DNA from 2 places in the Aquincola agrisoli genome. Region 1 is predicted to be linked to the other one. Evidence: riboswitches for the same ligand, from Rfam matches in the RefSeq annotation. Region 1 holds a riboswitch; the other holds the start of a gene.
The links. Region 1 has a riboswitch for S-adenosylhomocysteine ahead of metH (methionine synthase). Riboswitches for the same ligand answer to the same signal wherever they lie in the genome.

Region 1 (10,441 bases):
TGGGCCTGGCGATCGCCGGCATGCACTACACGGGCATGGCGGCGGCCGCGTTCCCGGCCGGCTCCGTCTGCCTCAGCACGACCGAGCTGCGCGGCGACAGCCTGGGGATGATCGTCTCCGTGGCGGCGGTGACGCTGCTGACGCTGACGCTCTTTACCTCAGTGCTCGATGCGCGGCTGCAGAGCAAGGCGCAGATGCTGGCGCAGTCGCTCCAGGCCGCCAACAACGAGCTCCACGAGCTGGCGTTCCGCGATGCGCTGACCGGGCTGCCGAACCGCCTGCTGTTCGACGACCGCGTGGCGCAGGCCGTCGAGCGGGCGGGCCGCGACGGCTCGCGGCTGGCGGTGCTGTTCGTCGACCTCGACGGCTTCAAGCCGATCAACGATTCCTTCGGCCACGGCTATGGCGACCTCGTGCTGAAGGAAGTGGCGCGGCGGCTTGCCGACCAGGCGCGCGCGAGCGACACGGTGGCGCGCGTGGGCGGCGACGAGTTCGTGCTGCTGCTGGAAGGCGTGGCCAACGAGGCGGCGATCGCGCAGATCGCGCAGCGCATCATCGATGCGCTGTCGATGCCGGTGACCGCCCAGGACCGCGACGTGAACCTCTCGTGCTCGATCGGCATCGCGGTGCACAAGAGCGGCAGCGCGCCCAACGACAAGCTGATGGCCAATGCCGACGCCGCCATGTACGCCGCGAAGCGGGCCGGCGGCGCCAGCTACGCCTTCTTCGAGCCCCACATGGACGCCGACGTGCGCGAGCAGGTCGACCTGCACCGCGACCTGCGGCTGGCGCTGGAGCGCGGCGAGCTGGAGCTGCACTACCAGCCCAAGGTTTCGGGCGACGGCAGCACCATCACCGGCGCGGAGGCGCTGGCGCGGTGGCGCCACCCGCAGCGCGGCATCGTGAGCCCGGGCGTCTTCATCCCCGTGGCCGAACGCTTCGGCCTCATCGGCGCGCTGGGCGACTGGGTCGTCAACGAGGCCTGCCGCCAGGTGCGCCAATGGCTCGACGAGGGCCTGCGCGTGCGTGTCGCGGTCAACCTGTCGGTCTTCCAGCTGCGGCAGGACGACCTGGTCGAGCGTGTGCTGAAGGCCATCGAGGTCCACCGCATCGAGCCCGCGCTGCTCACCTTCGAGATCACCGAGTCGGTGGCGATGGAGGACGCGGAGAGCACGCTGATCACCTTCGAGCGCCTCGCGGCGATCGGCGTGCAGATGTCGATCGACGACTTCGGCACCGGCTACTCCAGCCTCTCCTACCTGCGCCGGTTGCAGGCCCGGCAGCTGAAGATCGACCGCGCCTTCGTGCGCGACCTCGAGACCAGCGCCGATGCCCGGGCAGTGGTGCAGGCCGTCGTGCAGCTCGCGCACGCGCTGGGGCTCAACGTCGTCGCCGAGGGCGTCGAGACGGTGGGCCAGCGCGACGTGCTGAACGCGCTGGGCTGCGACGAACTGCAGGGCTTCCTCTTCGCCAAGCCGATGCTGCCGGCGTCGGTGGCGCTATGGGCCGCCGGCGTCAACCGCCCGACCGCCCTGGTGTTCGGAGATTCCGCCTACGTCGAGATGGATCAGCCGCCTTCCTAGAATGCCGGGATGAGCACGCCCCAGCCCTACACCCGAGCCGCCGACCTGCCGCGCCTGCTGCGCGAGCGCATCGTCATCATCGACGGCGCGATGGGCACGATGATCCAGCGCTACAAGCTGACCGAGGCGGACTTCCGCGGCGAGCGCCTGAAGGACCACCCCAAGGACCTCAAGGGCAACAACGACCTGCTGGTGCTGACCCGGCCCGACGTGATCCGCGAGATCCACGACCAGTACCTCGCCGCCGGCGCCGACCTGATCGAGACCAACACCTTCGGCGCCACCACGGTCGCGCAGGAGGACTACGACCTCGCCGGGCTCGCCTACGAGATGAACGTGGCCGCCGCGCGCATCGCCCGCGCGGCCTGCGATGCGGCCAGCACGCCCGACAAGCCCCGCTACGTGGCCGGCGCGCTCGGCCCCACGCCGCGCACCGCCAGCATCAGCCCCGATGTCAACGACCCGGCGGCGCGCAACATCAGCTTCGAGGCGCTGCGTGCGGCCTACTACGAGCAGGCCAAGGGCCTGCTCGAGGGCGGCGCCGACGTGTTCCTGGTCGAGACCATCTTCGACACGCTCAACGCCAAGGCCGCGATCTTCGCGCTCGACGAGCTGATGGAGGACACCGGCGAGCGGCTGCCGGTCATCATCTCCGGCACGGTCACCGATGCGTCGGGCCGCATCCTGTCGGGCCAGACGGTCACCGCGTTCTGGCATTCGGTGCGGCATGCCAAGCCCATCGCGGTCGGCCTGAACTGCGCGCTGGGCGCGGCGCTGATGCGGCCTTACATCGAGGAGCTGGGCAAGGCCGCGGCCGACACCTTCATCTCGTGTTATCCCAATGCCGGGCTGCCCAACCCGATGAGCGACACCGGTTTCGACGAGACGCCGGAGGTCACGGGGGGGCTGATGGAGGAGTTCGCGAAGAGCGGCTTCCTGAACATCGTCGGGGGGTGCTGCGGCACCACGCCCGACCACATCGCCGCGATCGCGCGGCGGGTGTCGGCCTACCGCCCGCGCAGCCCGCGCGATCCGCTCTTCAGCGGCCTGGTCGAAGCCCCCTGAGGGCCGGGCGCCGCCGCCGGCCGCCGCTCAGGCGTCGCCCACGGCCAGGCGCAGGCCCAGCACGGCGCCGTTGGCGGGCGACGTGCCCACGCGCGCCGCCGCCACCCCCCGGCCCGCCAGATGGCGCGCGACAGCGTCGTGCCGGCGCTTCGCCAGCGCCGCGTCCGATGCCGCCGGCACCGAGACGCTGACGACGAGCAGCTCGTTGCGGCGCAGGCTTTCGGCGACGCGGTCGAGCACCGCGGCCAGCGGCGGCTTGACGCCGGCCTGCCCGGCATCGAAGGCGAAGGCCGCGGGCACGTCGACACGCAGCGTGCCGTCGCGTGCCATGACGATCTGTACCGGCGTACCACTGAACCACTGCTGCAGCCATTGCTGCTCGGCCATCAGCGCGGCGGGCGCGGCTGCGCGGCGGTCGGCCTCGGAGCCCGGGGCACGGGACGCCTGCGGCGGGCCGCTGGCACAGCCGGCGATCATCAGCGCGGCAAGCGCTGCGCCGGCCGCACCGGTGCGGCGGCGAAACGAGGAAGAGGGGATCATTCCGGGATTGCAGCCTGGTTGGGGGCCCCCGGCCAGCCCCGGGGTGTAAGCCTTGTTGCGGACGGTAGGCCGCTTCATGCCGGCGTCATCACCAGCCGCACCGGCGAGCCCGGCAGGCCATCGAGCTCGGTGATCCGGGTGGGCAGGATGCTGGGGCTGAAGAAGTGCTCGCGCACCCGGGTGCTGCGCTCGCGTGCGAGCGACGAGACGCCGCCCGCCTCGGCCGGCGCCTCGATGCGCAATTGCACGCGGGGCTGGCGCTCGAGGCTGCTTCGCACGCGCGTCAGCACCGCGGCCAGCGGCGGCTTGACGGCGGAGGCGCCCGGGTCGAAGCAGAACTCCGCAGGGACTTCGACGAGCAGGCTGCCGTCGCCCTGGGACGCGATGACCACCGGCGTGCCTTCGAACCACTGTTGCAGCCACCGCTGTTCCACCACCAGCGGCGGCTCAGGCATCAGGGGCGGCGGGACGCTCGGCGCGGGCGGTGTCTCGGCCGACGGCGGCACCGGCATCGGCGTGGCCGCGGGGGGCGGCTCGGGCGGCGGCGGTGGGGGCGGCAGCAGCTCCGGGGGGGGGGCCGGGGGTGGGGCCTGAAGCGGCGGCGGCGCAGGCCGCGTGGGCTGGTCCAGCGGCACGCGGCTGGCGCAGCCGGCCAGCAGCGCTCCGGCCAACAGGGCCACCGTGGCCACGGTTGATCGATTCCACCAGGGCATCACGTCTTCTCCAGGTTGCAGGTTGTGTCGTCGGGCGATTGTGCAGGCGGCCGCGGACGGCCGCCGCTAAAATCGTGCCCTGCCCGAGGAGCGTTGCGATGGCCTCACCAGCCGCCAGGCTCGGGCGCCGGCTCCGCCGAAGGGGCCGTCCGGCAACCACGCTCCCCCGGCGCGGACGACGTTGCGGGTGGGCCGCAGCCGACTCGCCGCACCGGACACCACCATCGCACGCCATGTCCGAAGCCCTCTCCGCCGCCCCAGCCTTGCCTGCCGTTCCTCCGCCGCTGCGCCTGTCGGGGCTGGAGCCCGTCGCCATCGGCGCCGGCACGCTGTTCGTCAACATCGGCGAGCGCACCAACGTCACCGGCTCCAAGGCTTTCGCAAGGATGATCCTGAACGGCCAGTTCGAGCAGGCGCTGGCCGTCGCGCGCCAGCAGGTGGAAAACGGCGCGCAGGTGATCGACGTCAACATGGACGAGGCGATGCTCGACTCCAAGGCGGCGATGGTGCGCTTTCTGAACCTCATCGCCAGCGAGCCCGACATCGCGCGCGTGCCCATCATGGTCGACTCGTCGAAGTGGTCGGTGATCGAGGCCGGGCTGCAGTGCATCCAGGGCAAGGGCATCGTCAACTCGATCTCGCTGAAGGAGGGGGTGGACGAATTCAAGCGCCAGGCCACGCTGGTCAAGCGCTACGGCGCCGCGGCCGTGGTGATGGCCTTCGACGAGAAGGGCCAGGCCGACACCTACGCCCGCAAGATCGAGATCTGCGAGCGCGCCTACCGCATGCTGGTCGACGAAGTGGGCTTCCCGCCCGAGGACATCATCTTCGACCCCAACATCTTCGCGATCGCCACCGGCATCGAGGAGCACGACAACTACGCGGTCGACTTCATCAACGCCACGCGCTGGATCAAGCAGAACCTGCCGGGCGCCAAGGTGTCGGGCGGCGTCAGCAACGTGAGCTTCAGCTTCCGCGGCAACGACCCGGTGCGCGAGGCGATCCACACCGTGTTCCTGTACCACGCCATCCAGGCGGGCATGGACATGGGCATCGTCAACGCCGGCATGGTGGGCGTGTACGACGACCTGGATCCGGTGCTGCGCGAGCGCGTGGAAGACGTGGTGCTCAACCGACGGCCTGACGCCGGCGAGCGCCTGGTCGAGATCGCCGAGAGCGCCAAGGGCGCCGCCAAGGACGACAGCGCCCGCCTCGCGTGGCGCGCGCTGCCGGTGGCCGAGCGCCTGTCGCACGCGCTGGTGCACGGCATCACCGAGTTCATCACCGAGGACACCGAGGAGGTGTGGCAGCAGATCCGCGCCGACGGCGGCCGCCCGCTGCACGTGATCGAAGGGCCGCTGATGGCCGGCATGAACGTGGTGGGCGACCTGTTCGGCGCCGGCAAGATGTTCCTGCCGCAGGTGGTGAAGAGCGCGCGTGTGATGAAGCAGGCCGTGGCCCACCTGCTGCCCTACATCGAGGAAGAGAAGCGCCTGCTCGTCGAGGCCGGCGGCGATGCCAAGCCCAAGGGCAAGATCGTCATCGCCACCGTGAAGGGTGACGTGCACGACATCGGCAAGAACATCGTCACCGTCGTGCTCCAGTGCAACAACTACGAAGTGGTGAACATGGGCGTGATGGTGCCCTGCCAGGAGATCCTCGCCAAGGCGCGCGAGGAGGGCGCCGACATCATCGGCCTGTCCGGCCTCATCACGCCGAGCCTGGAGGAGATGCAGTACGTCGCGGCCGAGATGCAGCGCGACGACTGGTTCCGCGCGAAGCGGGTGCCGCTGCTGATCGGCGGCGCCACCACGAGCCGCGTGCACACCGCGGTGAAGATCGCGCCGCACTACGAAGGGCCGGTGGTCTACGTGCCCGATGCCTCGCGCAGCGTGGGCGTGTGCACCGAACTGCTGTCCGACGAGCGCGCCGCGCGCTTCATCGACGAGGTGACGGCCGACTACGCCAAGGTGCGCGAGCAGCACGCCAACAAGAAAGCGACGCCGCTCGTCACGCTGGCCGAGGCGCGCGCCAACAAGACGCCGATCGACTGGAGCTCGTTCGAGCCGGTGAAGCCCAAGGTGCTGGGCCGGCGCGTGTTCCGCAACTACGACTTGGCCGAACTGGCGCAGTGCATCGACTGGACGCCGTTCTTCCAGACCTGGGACCTGGCCGGGCGCTTCCCCGAGATCCTGCGCGACGAGGTCGTTGGCGACTCCGCCACCCGGGTGTTCAGCGACGGCAAGCGCATGCTGCAGCGGCTCATCGAAGGTCGCTGGCTGCAGTGCCATGGGGTCATCGGCCTGTACCCGGCCAACACGGTAGGTGACGACGACATCGAGATCTACGCCGGCGAATCGCGCACCGAGGTGCTGATGACCTGGCGCGGCCTGCGCATGCAGAGCGTGCGGCCAGTGGTCGACGGCGTGAAACGTCCCAACCGCTGCCTGGCCGACTTCGTCGCGCCCAAGGGCACGAAGGCCGACTACGTGGGCCTGTTCGCGGTGAGCGCGCAGGGCGTCGAGAAGAAGGAGAAGCAGTTCCTCGACGACCACGACGACTACTCGGCCATCATGCTGAAGGCGCTGGCGGACCGCTTCGCCGAGGCCTTCGCCGAGCGCCTGCACCAGCGCGTGCGCACCGACTTCTGGGGCTACGCGGCCGGCGAGGCCTTGAGCAATGAGGAGCTGATCGCCGAGAAGTACCGCGGCATCCGCCCGGCCCCGGGCTACCCGGCCTGCCCCGACCACCTGCCCAAGCGCGACATGTTCCGCGTGCTGGATGCCGGGGACGTGGGCATGGGGCTCACGGAAAGCCTCGCGATGACGCCGGCGGCGAGCGTGAGCGGCTTCTACCTGGCGCACCCCGAGGCCGTCTACTTCAACGTCGGCAAGATCGGCGACGACCAGCTGGCCGACTGGCAGGCACGCAATGCGCTGGACGAGGCGCAGGCACGGCGTGCGCTCGCGCCGCTGCTGGGGTAATGCCCCGCTTGCTTGCGGGGTGTCGTTACAGCGGGTGACGACTGATGCATTGTCCGGAACAACCAAATGCGTCCACGCGCGTTCAATGCTGTGAAACCCTGGTCATCAAGGAGTAAGAACATGCCGAACGACATCCTGCCCACCCCGGCGAACCCGGGCTCGCCGCTGCGCCGCTCGCAGGACCACCGCGTGGTGGGCCTGGTCGCGGGTGCGGTGCTGGTGGCCGCCGTGGCCGGGGGCGCGGGTTGGGCCTTGCGGGGCGGGGCCGAGCCGTCCGCGTCGGCTGACACGCCGCCGGCGGCGGTGGCCGCGTTGGCGCCGGTGCAGGGCGCGCAGGCGCAGCCGGGGCATGTGCAAGTCCCGGCGACGAAGCCCGCGCCCGTGCGGTCACAACAGGCACCAGCCGCAGACGCCCCGCCGCCGGTGGCCGCCGCAGCACCGAGCCCGCGCGAGCCGCTGCGCACGCAACGGGTCGCCATCTGCCAGCAGTGCGGCGTCATCGAGGGCGTGCGCAGCGTCGAGCGCAAGGGCGACGCCAACGGCGTCGGCGCCGTGGCCGGCGGTGTCCTGGGCGCCGTGGTGGGCAACCAGATCGGCGGCGGCAACGGCCGCAAGGCGATGACTGTGCTGGGCGCGGTGGGCGGCGGCCTGGCCGGCCACGAGGTCGAGAAGCGCGTGCGCAGCGAGACCTGGTACGAGGTGCGCGTGCGGATGGACGACGGCACCCTGCGCACCGTCACGCAGCGGACCCAGCCCACGCCCGGCGCGCGGGTGACTGTCGAGAACGGCGTGCTGCGCAGCGCCCCCGCGAGCGACCAGGGCGCCTGACCCCGGCCGCGCCGGCCGGGCGCGGACCCCTGCGCTGTTGCAGGTGCTGCGCTTGCCGGTTTGCTCGAGCGATCGGCCGCCCTTGGGCGGCACGTGCGCAGGCCGATAGATCCCTGATGAAAGCAGGCCAACGGGGCTTGCACAGGGGTCGTTGTGAACAATGGATCGGATGCGGGCGTTCGCCCGGGGCGACCCATACGCGCTGGGCGGTGGGTGCATTGGTTGGGCGTCGGCCTGCTGGCGGCGGCGATGGCCGGCTGCGGCGGTGGCGGTGGCGGAGGCGAGGATGCGGCCGCGCCTGCCGGTGGCGGCACGCTCATTCCACCCGTCGCGGGGGGCGGGACGGATGTCGGCACGGGCGGCCTGCCCGAGGCCGAACCCGGCGCCGGAAGCGGCGTCGTCACGACGCCGCCGCCGGTGGTGGAGCCCGTGGCCTCCCCGGTGCCCACGCGTGCCGAGGCTGCGCGCTTTCTCACGCAGGCCACTTTTGGTGCGACCCCGGCCGAGATCGACCGGGTGGTGGCGATGGGCTACGAAGCCTGGCTCGACGACCAGTTCAACCGCCAGGCGGTGTCGCACCGCGCATCCTGGGATGCGGCCCATGCCGCCCTGCAGGCCGTGGACGCGACCAAGGTTGCCCACCAGCGCGACGTGCTGGATTCCTTCTACCGCCAGGCGGTGACCGGCGACGCGCAGTTGCGCATGCGCGTGGCGTTCGCGCTGTCGCAGATCTTCGTCGTCTCGATGGTGAGCGACGGCGTGGGCGACAAGCCGCAGTCGGCGGCGGGTTACCTCGACATGCTGACCGCCAACGCGTTCGGCCGCTACCGCCAGCTGCTCGAGGGCGTGGCGCTGCATCCGGCGATGGGCATCTACCTCTCGCACCTGCGCAACCAGAAGGAGGACGTCGCCCGAGGCCGCGTGCCTGACGAGAACTTCGCCCGCGAGGTGATGCAGCTCTTCTCGCTCGGGCTGTACCAGCTCCATCCCGACGGCAGCCGCCGCACCGACGGCAGCGGCGCACCGCTGCTCGCCTACACCCGCGAAGACATCGAGGGCCTCGCCAAGGTGTTCACCGGCTGGAGCTGGGCGGGTGCCGACACCAGCAGCAACCGCTTCTGGGCGGCCAGCGGCGCGACCGATCCGGACCGCTACTGGAAGCCGATGCAGGGCTATCCGCAATTCCACTCCCAGTCCGAGAAGCGTTTCCTGGGCACCGTCGTGGCGGCGCAAGGCACCGCCCAGCCGGCGGCCAGCCTGAAGGCGGCGCTCGACACCTTGGCGGCCCACCCGAACGTCGGCCCCTTCATCGGCCGGCAGATGATCCAGCGGCTGGTGACCAGCCACCCCAGTCCGGCCTACGTGGCGCGCGTGGCGCAGGCGTTCAGCCAGGGCGGGGGCGACCTGAAGGCCCTGGTCCGGGCCGTGCTGCTCGATCCGGAGGCCCGGGGCGCCGAGGCGTCGCGCGACCCGGCCTTCGGCAAGCTGCGCGAGCCGGTGCTGCGGTTGACGGCCGTGCTGCGTGCCTTCGGTGCGCGCTCAGACACCGGCCTCTGGCTCGTCGGCAGCACCGACGATCCCGCGTCCTCGCTGGGCCAGACGCCGCTGCGCGCCTCGTCGGTCTTCAACTTCTACCGGCCGGGCTATGTGGCGCCGGGCGCGCAGTCGGGCGCCGCGGGGCTCACGGTGCCGGAACTTCAGATCACCCACGAATCGTCGGTGGCCGGCTATGCCAACTACATGCGCACCGGCGTGCAGTCCGGGTTCGGCATGAACGGGATCGACTGGAAGGCCGCACGCCGCGACGTGCAACTCGATTTCAGCGCCGAGGACGCGCTGGCCGACCGGCCCGAGCAGCTGATCGACCAGGTGACCACGCGGCTGCTGGGCACGCCGGCGTCCGGCGCGCTGCGCGGCGAACTGCTGACGGCCGTGCAGTCGGTGTCGCTGCCCGCGGCGCGTGCCGACGGCAGCAACGCCACGCAGGTCGCCAATGCGCGCCGCAATCGCACGCTGATCGCAGTGTTCCTCGTGCTGGTGTCCCCCGAATTCCTGGTGCAGAAGTGATGAGCAAACCCTTCGACGGCGCGCGACGCGCCTTCCTCCAACGTGCCGCCGCCCTGTCCTCCCTGGGGGCCGCCGCCACGCCGCTGGCGCTGAACCTGGCCGCGCTCGGCACCGCCAGCGCACAGTCGGCCGGCGACTACAAGGCGCTGGTGTGCATCTTCCTCAGCGGCGGCAACGACAGCTTCAACATGGTGCTGCCGACGGACACCGCCTCGTGGTCGGCCTACACCTCGGTGCGCAACCAGGCGCCCGACCCGATCGCGCTGCGCGCGCCGGGCGTGGCGGCATCGGCCAGCGCGGCCGTGGGCTCGCCGGACCGCCTCGGCGGCGTGCTGCCGATCGAGCCGGCCGACCCTCAGGGCCGCAGCTTCGCGCTGCACCCGCTGATGGGCGGCGCCCGCGACCTGTTCGCCGCCGGCCGGCTGGGCGTGCTGGCCAACGTCGGGCCGCTCGTGCGGCCGATGACCAAGGCCGACTACGGCAACCTGGCCTTCCCGCGGCCGGCGAGCCTCTTCTCGCACAACGACCAGCAGTCCACCTGGCAGACGCTGTCGCCCGAAGGCAGCACGGCCGGCTGGGGCGGGCGCATGGGCGACCTGCTGGTGTCCGGCAACGGCAACGCGACCTTCACGTCGATCTCTGCGGCCGGCAACGCGGTGTG
Region 2 (10,441 bases), on a different contig from region 1:
CGCGCACCGCGAAGCTCGGGCTGTACGAGGTGGCGCTGCAGCGCGGCGAGCGGCAGTGGCCGGCCGGCAGCTTCCGGGTCGAGGCGTTCCGCGTGCCGCTGGTCGACGCCCGGCTGGGCGCGCCGCCCGGGCCGTTGGTCGCGCCGCAGGCGCTGCCGATGTCGGTGCAGCTCACGCACCTGTCCGGCGGCGGCGTCGCCGGCGCACCGGTGCAGCTCAGCGCCCTGCTGCGCGAACGCGGCGTGGATTTCCCGGGCTACGAGGACTACAGCTTCCAGCCGCCGCGCGAACCCGGCCGGGAAGACGCCGCGGCCGACGAGGACACCACCCCCGACGGCGCGCGGCTGGTGGCCGACAAGCTCGCGGCCACCACCGATGCACAAGGCGCCGCGCGCATCACGATCGATGGGCTGCCGCCGTCGCGCACGCCCACCGAGCTCGTCGCCGAGCTGCGCTTCGACGATCCCAACGGGGAGGTGCAGACCGCCAGCCAGCGCCTCGCGCTGTGGCCCGCCGCGGTCGTGGTCGGCGTGCGGGCGCGGTCCTGGGCGGCCAGCCCCGGGCAGCTTCGCTTCCAGGCCGTGGCGCTCGACACCGCCGGGCGGCCGCTGGCGGGCCGGACGGTGGAGGTGGCCGGCCGGCGGACCCAGTGGATCAGCAGCCGCAAGCGGCTCGTCGGCGGCTTTTATGCCTACGACCAGCGGCGGGAAGTGAAGGCGCTGGGCACGCTGTGCACCGGCCGCAGCGATGCGCGCGGCCTGGTGCTGTGCGAGGCCACGCTGGCCGAGGCGGGCGAGGTGGAGCTGGTCGCCAGCGCCAAGGACGACGCCGGCCGCACCGCCCAGGCCGCCACCTCAGTCTGGATCACCGGCCAGGGCGAGTTCTGGTTTGCGCAGGACAACGACGACCGCATCGACCTGCTGCCCGAGCAGCGCAGCGTCGCCCCCGGCGGCACCGCGCGCCTGCAGGTGCGCATGCCGTTCCGGGAAGCGACGGCGCTGGTGGCCGTGGAGCGCGAAGGGGTGCTGCACACCCAGGTGGTTGCGCTGCGTGGCGCCGAACCGGTGATCGAGGTGCCGATCCCGCGCGGCGCGGCGGCCGGCGGCGACGAGGCCGGCTCCTGGGCGCCCAACGTCTACGTCAGCGTGCTCGCGCTGCGCGGGCGGCTGCGCGAGGTGCCCTGGTACTCGTTCTTCCGCTGGGGCTGGCGGGCGCCGGTCGACTGGTGGCGGGCGTACCGCCACGAGGCCCCCGACTGGCGGCCCCCCGCCGCGATGGTCGACCTCGCGAAGCCGGCCTACAAGTTCGGCGCGACGCAGCTGCAGGTCGGGCTCGATGCGCACCGGCTCGACGTGCAGGTCAGCGCCGACCAGCCGCAGTACCAGGTGCGGCAGACGGCGAAGGTCAAGGTGCGCGTGACGCAGGGCGGCCAGCCGCTGGCGGGCACGTCGGTCGCCTTCGCCGCCGTGGACGAGGGCCTGCTCGCGCTGCAGCCCAACACCTCGTGGGACCTGCTCGGCGCGATGTTCCAGCCGCGGCCGTGGAGCGTGCAGACCGCCACCGCGCAGGGCGAGGTCATCGGGCGCCGGCACTACGGCCGCAAGGCGGTGCCCGCCGGCGGCGGCGGGGGCCGCAACCCCACGCGCGAGCTGTTCGACACCCTGCTGTTGTGGCGCGGCGACGTGCAGCTGGACGCCCGCGGCGAAGCGTCGATCGAGGTGCCGCTGAACGATTCGCTGACGAGCTTCCGGCTCGTCGCGGTCGCCGACGCGGGCACCGACCGCTTCGGCTCCGGCAGCACGCAGGTGCGCGTCTCGCAGGACCTGCAGATGCTCTCCGGCCTGCCGCCGCTGGCGCGCGAGGGCGACAGCTACAACGCCGTCTTCACCCTGCGCAACACCACCTCGCGCGCGATGGAGGTCCAGGCCACGCTGAAGGCGGCCGGCGTGCCGGGCCTGGAGGCGCGCAGCGTCAGCCTGCCCGCCGGCGGCGCGGCCGAGGTGGTGTGGCCCGTGACGGTGCCTGCCGGCGTACAGCTGCTGGCCTGGGAGGCCGCGGTCGCCGAACGGGGCGGCGCCGCGCGCGACCAGCTGCGCATCACGCAGTCCATCGCGCCCGCGGTGCCGCTGCGGGTGATGCAGGCCACGCTGACGCAGCTCGACGGCACGCTCTCGGTGCCGCTGGCCGCGCCGGCCGACGCGCTGCCGGCGCACGGCCCCAAGGCCGGCGGCGTGCAGATCGCGCTGCAGCCGCGGCTGTCGGCCGAGCTGCCCGGGCTGCGGCGCTTCTTCGAGGCCTACCCGTACAGCTGCCTGGAGCAGCGCGCGTCGGTCGCGATCGGGCTGCGCGACGCCACCCGCTGGCAGCGCGTGGTGGCCGAGCTGCCCGACCACCTCGACAGCGACGGCCTCGCGCTGTATTTCCCGCCGGCGGCGGGCGACGCGCCGCGCGGCCACGACCGGCTCACCGCCTACCTGGTGCAGGCCAGCCACGAAGCCGCGCTGCTCGACCCGCGCTTCGCGCTGCCGGCGTCCGCGCTGGAGCCGATGCTGCAGGGCCTGGCCGCCTTCGTCGAAGGCCGGCTCACCCGCAGCACGCGTGCGCCGCGGCCCGACCTCGACGTGCGCAAGCTCGCGGCGATCGAGGCGCTGTCGCGCCACGGCCGTGCCAGCGCCCGCATGCTCGGGTCGATCGCGATCGCGCCGGCGGCCTGGCCCACGGCGGCGCTGATCGACTGGCTGCAGATCCTGCAGCGCGTGGAGGGCGTGCCCGGGCGGGCGCAGCGCCTCGACGAGGCCCGGCAGCTGCTGCGCGCGCGGCTCGCCTACAGCGGCACGACGCTGCGCTTCTCCACCGAGGACAGCGACGGCTGGTGGTGGCTGATGGACAGCGCCGATGCCAACGCCGCGCGGCTGGTGCTGGCGCTGCTCGAGGAGCCCTCGTGGCGCGCCGAGCTGCCCCGGCTGGTGACCGGCGCCCTCGCCCGCCAGCAGGGCGGCGCCTGGCGCACGACCCCGGCCAACCTGTGGGGATCGCTGGCGCTCGACCGCTTCTCCGCGGCCTTCGAGGGCACGCCGGTGGCCGGCCGCACCGCGGTGCGCCTGGGCGCCGAGAGCGGCGCGTTCGACTGGGCGCTGCAGCCGGCCGGCGGCGCGCTCAGCCTGGCGTGGCCCGAGGGCGCCCCCGCCACGCTCGAACTGGCGCAGCAGGGCAGCGGCCGGCCCTGGGCCACGCTGCAGGCGCTGGCCGCGGTGCCGCTCAAGGCGCCGGTCGCCGCCGGCTACCGCATCGGCCGCAGCATCGTGCCGGTGGCGCAGAAGACGCCGGGCCGGTGGTCGCGCGGCGACCTGCTGCGGGTGCGGCTGGAGCTCCAGGCCCTGGGCGACATGGGCTGGGTGGTCGTCAGCGATCCGCTGCCCACCGGCGCGACGGTGCTGGGCGGCGGCGGCAACCGCGACTCGCAGATCGCCACGCGCGGCGAGCGGCGCGAGGGCGGCGCGCTGCTGGCCTACGTCGAGCGGGCGCCGGCGGCCTGGCGCGCGTACCACGAGTGGATGCCGCGCGGCACCCACCTGCTGGAGTACACGCTGCGCCTGAACAGCAGCGGCCGCTTCGCGCTGCCGCCCACCCGCGTCGAGGCGATGTACGCGCCCGAGGTCTTCGGCGAGGTGCCGAACGAGACGCTGGAGGTGCAGCCTTGACGATGCGCCGGCGCGCCCTTGCCGCGCTCGCCGCCACCGCGGCGGCGGCGGGCGGCGCGCTGGCCGCGGGGCTGCCGGGCTTCGCCGACGTGCGGGCCGCGCACCTGCCGTCGGACATCGTCGTGCGCGACCGTCATGGCGAGCCGCTGCAGGGCGTGCGCGTGGACTCCCGCGTGCGCGTCGGCCCCTGGACGGCGCTCGACGAGGTGTCGCCCGCGCTGCGGACCGCGCTCGTGCTCGGCGAGGACCGGCGCTTCTGGGCGCACAGCGGCGTCGACTGGGCGGCGCTGGCGCGCAGCGCCTGGGCGAACGCCGTCAACACGCGCACCCAGGGCGGCTCGACGCTGACCATGCAGCTCGCCGGCCTGCTCGACGACGGCCTGGCGCGGCCGGCCGGCGGGCGCAGCGTCGCGCAGAAGATCGGCCAGATCGCGATGGCGCGCGAGCTGGAGGCGCGCTGGCGCAAGACCGAGATCCTCGAGGCCTACCTGAACCGCGTGCCGCTGCGCGGCGAACTGGTGGGCGTGGCGGCCGCGTCGCAGCAGCTCTTCGGCAAGCACCCCAGCGGGCTCGACGCGCCCGAGGCGGCGGTGATGTCGGCCCTGGTGCGCGCACCCAACGCCGCGGCGGCCGACGTGGCCCGCCGCGCCTGCGGCGTGCTCCAGGCGCAGCGGCTGCCGTGCGCCGGCATCGAGACCCTGGCCGCCCACGCGCTGGCACGGCGGCCCGGGCCCACCGCCGTCGAGCCGCTGGCGCCGCACCTGGCGCGCCGCGTGGTGCAGGCGCTGGGCAGCCGGGCCCCCGTCCGCGGCGACGTGCGGACCACGCTGGACGCAGCGGTCCAGCGCCTGGCCGTGCAGGCGCTGCGCCAGCAGCTCGCCGAGCTGCAGCGCCGCAACGTGCAGGACGGCGCCGTGGTGGTGATCGACAACGCCAGCGGCGAGGTGCGTGCCTGGGTAGGCTCGGCCGGCGCGGGCCTGTCGGCGGCGCACGAGGTGGATGCGGTGGTGGCGCGCCGCCAGCCCGGTTCGACGCTGAAACCGTTCGTCTACGGCCTCGCGTTCGAGCGCCGGCTGATCACGCCCGCCAGCCTGCTCGACGACACGCCGGCCGAGCTGGCCACCGGCGTTGACGGCATCGGCGGGCTCTACCAGCCGCAGAACTACGACCGGCGCTTCAAGGGCTGGGTGAGCGCGCGCAGCGCCCTGGGCGCCAGCCTGAACGTGCCGGCGGTGCGGGTGGGCGCGATGCTGGGCCCGGACGCCGTGTTCGAGCGGCTCAACGCGCTGGGCCTGCACATCGACCACACCGCGGGGTACCACGGCCACGCACTGGTGCTGGGCAGCGCCGACGTCACGCTGCTCGACCTGGCCAACGCCTACCGCGCGCTGGCCAACGGCGGGCGCTTCGGCCCGGCCGTGTGGCTGCCGGCCGCGCCGGGCCGCCCGGCCCCCGCGCGCGCCGGCCTGCAGGTGATGGACCCGCGGGCCGCCTGGCTCGTGGCCGACATCCTGGCGGACAACAACGCCCGCGCGCTGACCTTCGGGCTCGACAGCCCGCTCGTCACGCGGCGCTTCGCGGCGGTGAAGACCGGCACCAGCAAGGACCTGCGCGACAACTGGTGCATCGGCTTCACCGAGCGCTTCACGGTGGGCGTCTGGGTCGGCAATGCCGATGGCGAGCCGATGCACCACGTGAGCGGCACCACCGGCGCCGCGCCGGTCTGGCGCGGCATCGTGCAGGCGCTGCAGGACGGCGAGCGCGCAGCCCGCCCCGCCGCGCCGGCGGGCGTGCTGCGCCAGGCCGTGCGCTTCGAGGGGATGGACGAGGCGCCGCGCGACGAGTGGTTCATCGCCGGCACCGAGCAGGCCGTGTGGCAGCGCAGCGCGCAGCGTGCGCCCTTCGGCATCGTGCAGCCGCGCGACGGCAGCCTGTTCGCCATCGACCCGGACATGCCGCCCGGCGCGCAGCGCATCGTCTTCGAGGGCGCCGACGGCGTCTGGCGCCTCGACGGCCGACGCATCGGCGAAGGGTCGCACCTGCAGTGGGCACCCTGGCCCGGCCGGCATGTGCTGGCGCTGCACGGCCGGGATGGGCGGCTCGTGCAGCAGGTGCGCTTCGAGGTGCGCGGTGCCGAGCCGCGCCACGGGCCGACCGGCCCGCCGCGTCAGCCCAGCGGCCGCTGACGCAGCGCGATCGCGGCGCCCAGCGCGAGCACCGCGGCCGAGCACACGAAGCCTCGCGCCAGCCCACCCGGGCCGTCGGCGATCCAGCCCACCACGCTGGGGCCGACGATCTGCCCCGCCGCGAACACGATGGTGAAGGCGCTGATGCCGGCGGGCCACGCCGAGGCCGGCAGGTTGTGGCGCACGAACGCGGTCGTGGAGGCGACGACCGACAGGAACACGCCGCCGAACAGCGCGCCCGAGGCGAACACCGCCACCGGGTGGGCCAGCAGCACCGGCAGCAGCGTCGCCACCGCCAGCAGCCCGTTGAGCAGCGCCAGCGGCTGCCCGCCGCGGTAGCGCTGCAGCAGGCCGGCCCACAGCCACGACGACGCGACGACGCCCAGCCCGAGCACCACGTAGAAGGCGACGATCAGCGGCTCGGCCAGGCCCTGCTCGCGCAGCAGCGTGACCACGAAGGTCATGTAGCCGATGTAGCCGAGCCCGAACATCAGGTAGCCTGCCAGCATGAAGCCGAAGCGGCGCCAGCGCACCGCCTCGCGGGCGGCCGCGGCCGGCGGCTTCGGCGACGCCAGGCCCCGCGTCGCCGCGGCCAGGGCCGCGGTGCACAGCGCCGCCAGCGCGCCCAGGGCCCACCAGGCGCCCTGCCACGCATGCAGGCCGCTGCGCGCCGCGAGCGGCGGCACGGCCAGCGCGGAGGCGACGATGCCCAGGCCCGTGCCGCCGTAGTAGAGGCCGAGCACCAGGCCGGGATGGGGCGCCGACTGCGCCAGCCGCGCGGCCAGCAGGCCGCCGGCCACGAAGGTCGCCGCGCTCGCCACGCCGGTGGTGAAGCGCAGCAGGAACAGCGGCAGCTCGCCGGTGGCCGCGCCGTGGGCCGCCAGCAGCGCCGCGGCACCGACGCTGCCCGCCAGCAGCACCCGCCGGGCGTCGTGCCGCGCGAGCAGCGGCGGCAGCAGCAGCGCGCCGGCCAGGTAGCCGGCGGCATTGACGGTGTTCATCGCGCCGGCGGTGAAGTAGCTCCAGCCCAGGTCGGCGCGCATCGGCGGCAGCAGCAAGGCGTAGGAGAACCGCGCCAGGCCCAGCGACACCGCGGCCGCCAGCGCCAGGGCCAGCGCGGTGCCGATGCCGGGTGCGGGCGCGGCCTTCACCGCCCCGGCGCGCCCGGCCGGCAGGCCAGCACGCGCTGCGCGACTTCGGCAAAGCCCGCGCCCCGCTCGCCGTGGGTGAGGTACGCCGGCCAGGTGTGCAGCTCGGCCGCGAAGCGCCGCAGGTTGGCCACGCCGACGCTCAGCGCAAAGCGCGCGAACATCGCCTGGTCGTTGGTGGAGTCGCCCACGTAGATCCACCGGTCCACTTCATCGGGCAGCTCGCGGCCGGCCAGCGCCTGCAGCATCCAGCAGGCGCCGCTCCACTTGTCGTGCCCCCCGTACCAGCCGTTGATGTGGATCGAGCTGACGCTGGCGTGCATGCCTTCCTCGTGCATCACCCGCACCGCCTGCGCGATGGCCGAGGGCGGCAGGTGGGTAAACTCGCTGTGGTCGATCGCGATGTCGGTGACGCGGCCGGCGCTGTCGCGCGCCAGCCGGGCGCCGGGCACCTCGTGCAGCAGGCGGGCGGCGGCCGCGCGCAGGCGGGGGGCGTTGGCCGCGCGCGTGGCCTCGTCCTGGGCATACGCCTCGCGCCAGCCGCCGCCCTCGCGCAGCAGCGCCACCGCGCCGTTCTCGGCCGCGATGGCGCGCAACGGCCACCGGCTGGCCAGCTCGCGGCTCCAGCCGAGCGGCCGGCCGGTGATGGCGATCACCGGCACGCCGGCCTCGTGCAGCGCCTGCAACGCGGCCAGCGCGGGCGGATCGATCGCGCCGTCGCGCGTCAGGGTGTCGTCGATGTCGGTGAAGACGCCGTGCACGGCCGCCAGCGCGGCCGCCGGCGCCTGCGCCCAGGGGCGGGCGGCGGACGGGGGGAGGGACATGGCGCCAGTCTTGCACAGACGAATGGCCGCGTTCGACCGGGCTTTTCCGGCGTTTGCACCGTCGGCAGGCGGCCGCGCACGCCACTACAATCCCGGCACTTTCCGAGGAGCGTTGCAAGGCACGGCACGTGCCCCAGGCTCGGACCACCGCCGCGGCACCCGCCGCCGCGGCCTGCAACAACGCTCACCCGCACGAGTCGTGTCCTGGGTGAGCGGATCCTTCCTCCCCTTCTCGCGATTCGGCGGGCCCCTTGAACCGGAGCCCTCTATGAACGCCGTCCTCAAACCCGTCCCCGCCCCCGACCACGCCATTGCCGACCTGTCGCTCGCCGAGTGGGGCCGCAAGGAGATCAAGATCGCCGAGACCGAGATGCCCGGCCTCATGGCGATCCGCGAGGAGTTCGCGAAGACCCAGCCGCTGAAGGGTGCGCGCATCACCGGCTCGCTGCACATGACGATCCAGACCGCCGTGCTGATCGAGACGCTGCAGGCGCTGGGCGCCGAAGTGCGCTGGGCCTCGTGCAACATCTTCTCGACGCAGGACCACGCTGCGGCCGCCATCGCCGCGGCCGGCACGCCGGTGTTCGCGGTCAAGGGCGAGTCGCTGGAAGACTACTGGGACTACACCCACCGCATCTTCGAGTTCACGCCCACCCGCGGCAGCCGCGCCGACGGCCCGAACATGATCCTCGACGACGGCGGCGACGCCACGCTGCTGATGCACCTGGGCGCCAAGGCCGAGAAGGACATCAAGGCGCTGGGCAAGCCCACCAGCGAGGAAGAGAAGATCCTGCACGCCGCGATCAAGGCCAAGCTGAAGGTCGACCCGACCTGGTACAGCCGCCGCCTGAAGAACATCATCGGCGTGACCGAGGAAACCACCACCGGCGTGCACCGCCTGAACGAGATGTCGGCCAAGGGCACGCTGATGCTGCGCGCCATCAACGTCAACGACTCGGTCACCAAGAGCAAGTTCGACAACCTCTACGGCTGCCGCGAATCGCTGGTCGACGGCATCAAGCGCGCCACCGACGTGATGATCGCCGGCAAGGTCGCCGTCGTGGCGGGTTACGGCGACGTGGGCAAGGGCTCGGCGCAGGCGCTGCGTGCGCTGTCGGCCCAGGTGTGGGTGACCGAGATCGACCCGATCAACGCCCTGCAGGCCTGCATGGAAGGCTACAAGGTCGTGACGATGGAGTACGCCGCCGACAAGGCCGACATCTTCGTCACCACCACCGGCAACAAGGACGTCATCCGCCACGAGCACATGGCCGCGATGAAGGACCAGGCCATCGTCTGCAACATCGGCCACTTCGACAACGAGATCGACGTCGCGTCGCTCGAGAAGTACAAGTGGGAAGAGATCAAGCCGCAGGTCGACCACGTGATCTTCCCGGCCAAGGGCAAGAAGCCCGAGAAGCGCATCATCCTGCTGGCCAAGGGCCGCCTGGTGAACCTGGGCTGCGGCACGGGCCACCCGAGCTACGTGATGAGCTCCAGCTTCGCGAACCAGACCATCGCCCAGATCGAGCTGTTCACCAAGCCGAAGGAATACAAGGTCGGCAAGGTGTACGTGCTGCCCAAGCACCTGGACGAGAAGGTCGCGCGCCTGCAGCTGTCGAAGCTGGGCGCGCAGCTGACCACGCTGACCGACGCGCAGGCCGCGTACATCGGCGTGGACAAGAACGGCCCCTACAAGCCCGATACGTACAGGTATTGAGACCACCCCCGGAGCGCCTTCCGGCGCTCCCCCTCAAGGGGGCGCCACCAGCGGACCGGCAGAGCCGGATCCGCGGTGTCTGCTGGAGCAATTCGCCTTTCCTTATCCACGGTTGTGACACGCGCTGACCAACTCATCGTGCAGCAAGGGCTGGCGCCCACGCGCTCGGCTGCGCAGCGGCTGATCGAGCGCGGCGCAGTGCGCTGGCAGGGCCCGCAGGGCTGGCAGGTGCCGAAGAAGGCGGGCGAAGACCTGCCCGAAGGCTGCACCGTCGAGCTGACCGACGACGCCGAGCTGCGCTGGGTGTCGCGCGGCGGGCTCAAGCTGGAAGGCGCGCTTGCACAGGCGGGCGTCGACGTGGCCGGCCGCACCTGCCTCGACGTGGGCCAGAGCACCGGCGGCTTCACCGACGTGCTGCTGGCGCGCGGCGCGGCGCGTGTGGTCGGCATCGACGTCGGCCACGGCCAGCTCCACCCGAAGCTGCGCGGCGACCCGCGCGTGCAGGCGCTGGAAGGCGTCAACGCCCGCCATGTCGACGCCGGGCTCGGGCGCTTCGGCTTCGTCACCGGCGACCTGTCCTTCATCTCGCTCACGCTGGTGCTGCCCGCGCTGGCGCCGCTGCTCGAGCCGGGCGGCGAGCTGCTGATGCTGGTGAAGCCGCAGTTCGAACTGCAGCCGCAGGACATCGGCAAGGGCGGCCTGGTGAAGAGCGCCGCGTCGTACCCTGTGGTGGAGCAGCGCATCCGCGAGGCCTGCGCCGCGCACGGGCTGGCGGTGGCCGCCTATTTCCCGAGCCCGATCGCCGGCGGCGACGGCAACACCGAGTTCTTCGTGCACGCACGAACCCCCGATCTTCCGAGAG

Region 2: it holds a riboswitch for S-adenosylhomocysteine, as region 1 does, so the genes downstream of both, ahcY (adenosylhomocysteinase) here and metH (methionine synthase) in region 1, are expected to answer to the same signal.

The regions. Positions count from the first base shown of each region.
Region 1 is NZ_JAZIBG010000054.1:75,317-85,757, forward strand. Features, by position in the region: gene V4F39_RS24500 (putative bifunctional diguanylate cyclase/phosphodiesterase) at 1-1,583, shown strand, start outside; gene V4F39_RS24505 (homocysteine S-methyltransferase family protein) at 1,593-2,648, shown strand; gene V4F39_RS24510 (OmpA family protein) at 2,676-3,188, opposite strand; gene V4F39_RS24515 (hypothetical protein) at 3,263-3,901, opposite strand; S-adenosyl-L-homocysteine riboswitch at 3,981-4,072, shown strand; gene metH (methionine synthase) at 4,135-6,885, shown strand; gene V4F39_RS24525 (outer membrane lipoprotein) at 7,006-7,713, shown strand; gene V4F39_RS24530 (DUF1800 domain-containing protein) at 7,927-9,780, shown strand; gene V4F39_RS24535 (DUF1501 domain-containing protein) at 9,780-10,441, shown strand, end outside.
Region 2 is NZ_JAZIBG010000028.1:711,189-721,629, forward strand. Features, by position in the region: gene V4F39_RS14935 (alpha-2-macroglobulin family protein) at 1-3,701, shown strand, start outside; gene pbpC (penicillin-binding protein 1C) at 3,704-5,887, shown strand; gene V4F39_RS14945 (YbfB/YjiJ family MFS transporter) at 5,869-7,038, opposite strand; gene V4F39_RS14950 (HAD family hydrolase) at 7,035-7,859, opposite strand; S-adenosyl-L-homocysteine riboswitch at 7,958-8,052, shown strand; gene ahcY (adenosylhomocysteinase) at 8,128-9,579, shown strand; gene V4F39_RS14960 (TlyA family RNA methyltransferase) at 9,694-10,441, shown strand, end outside.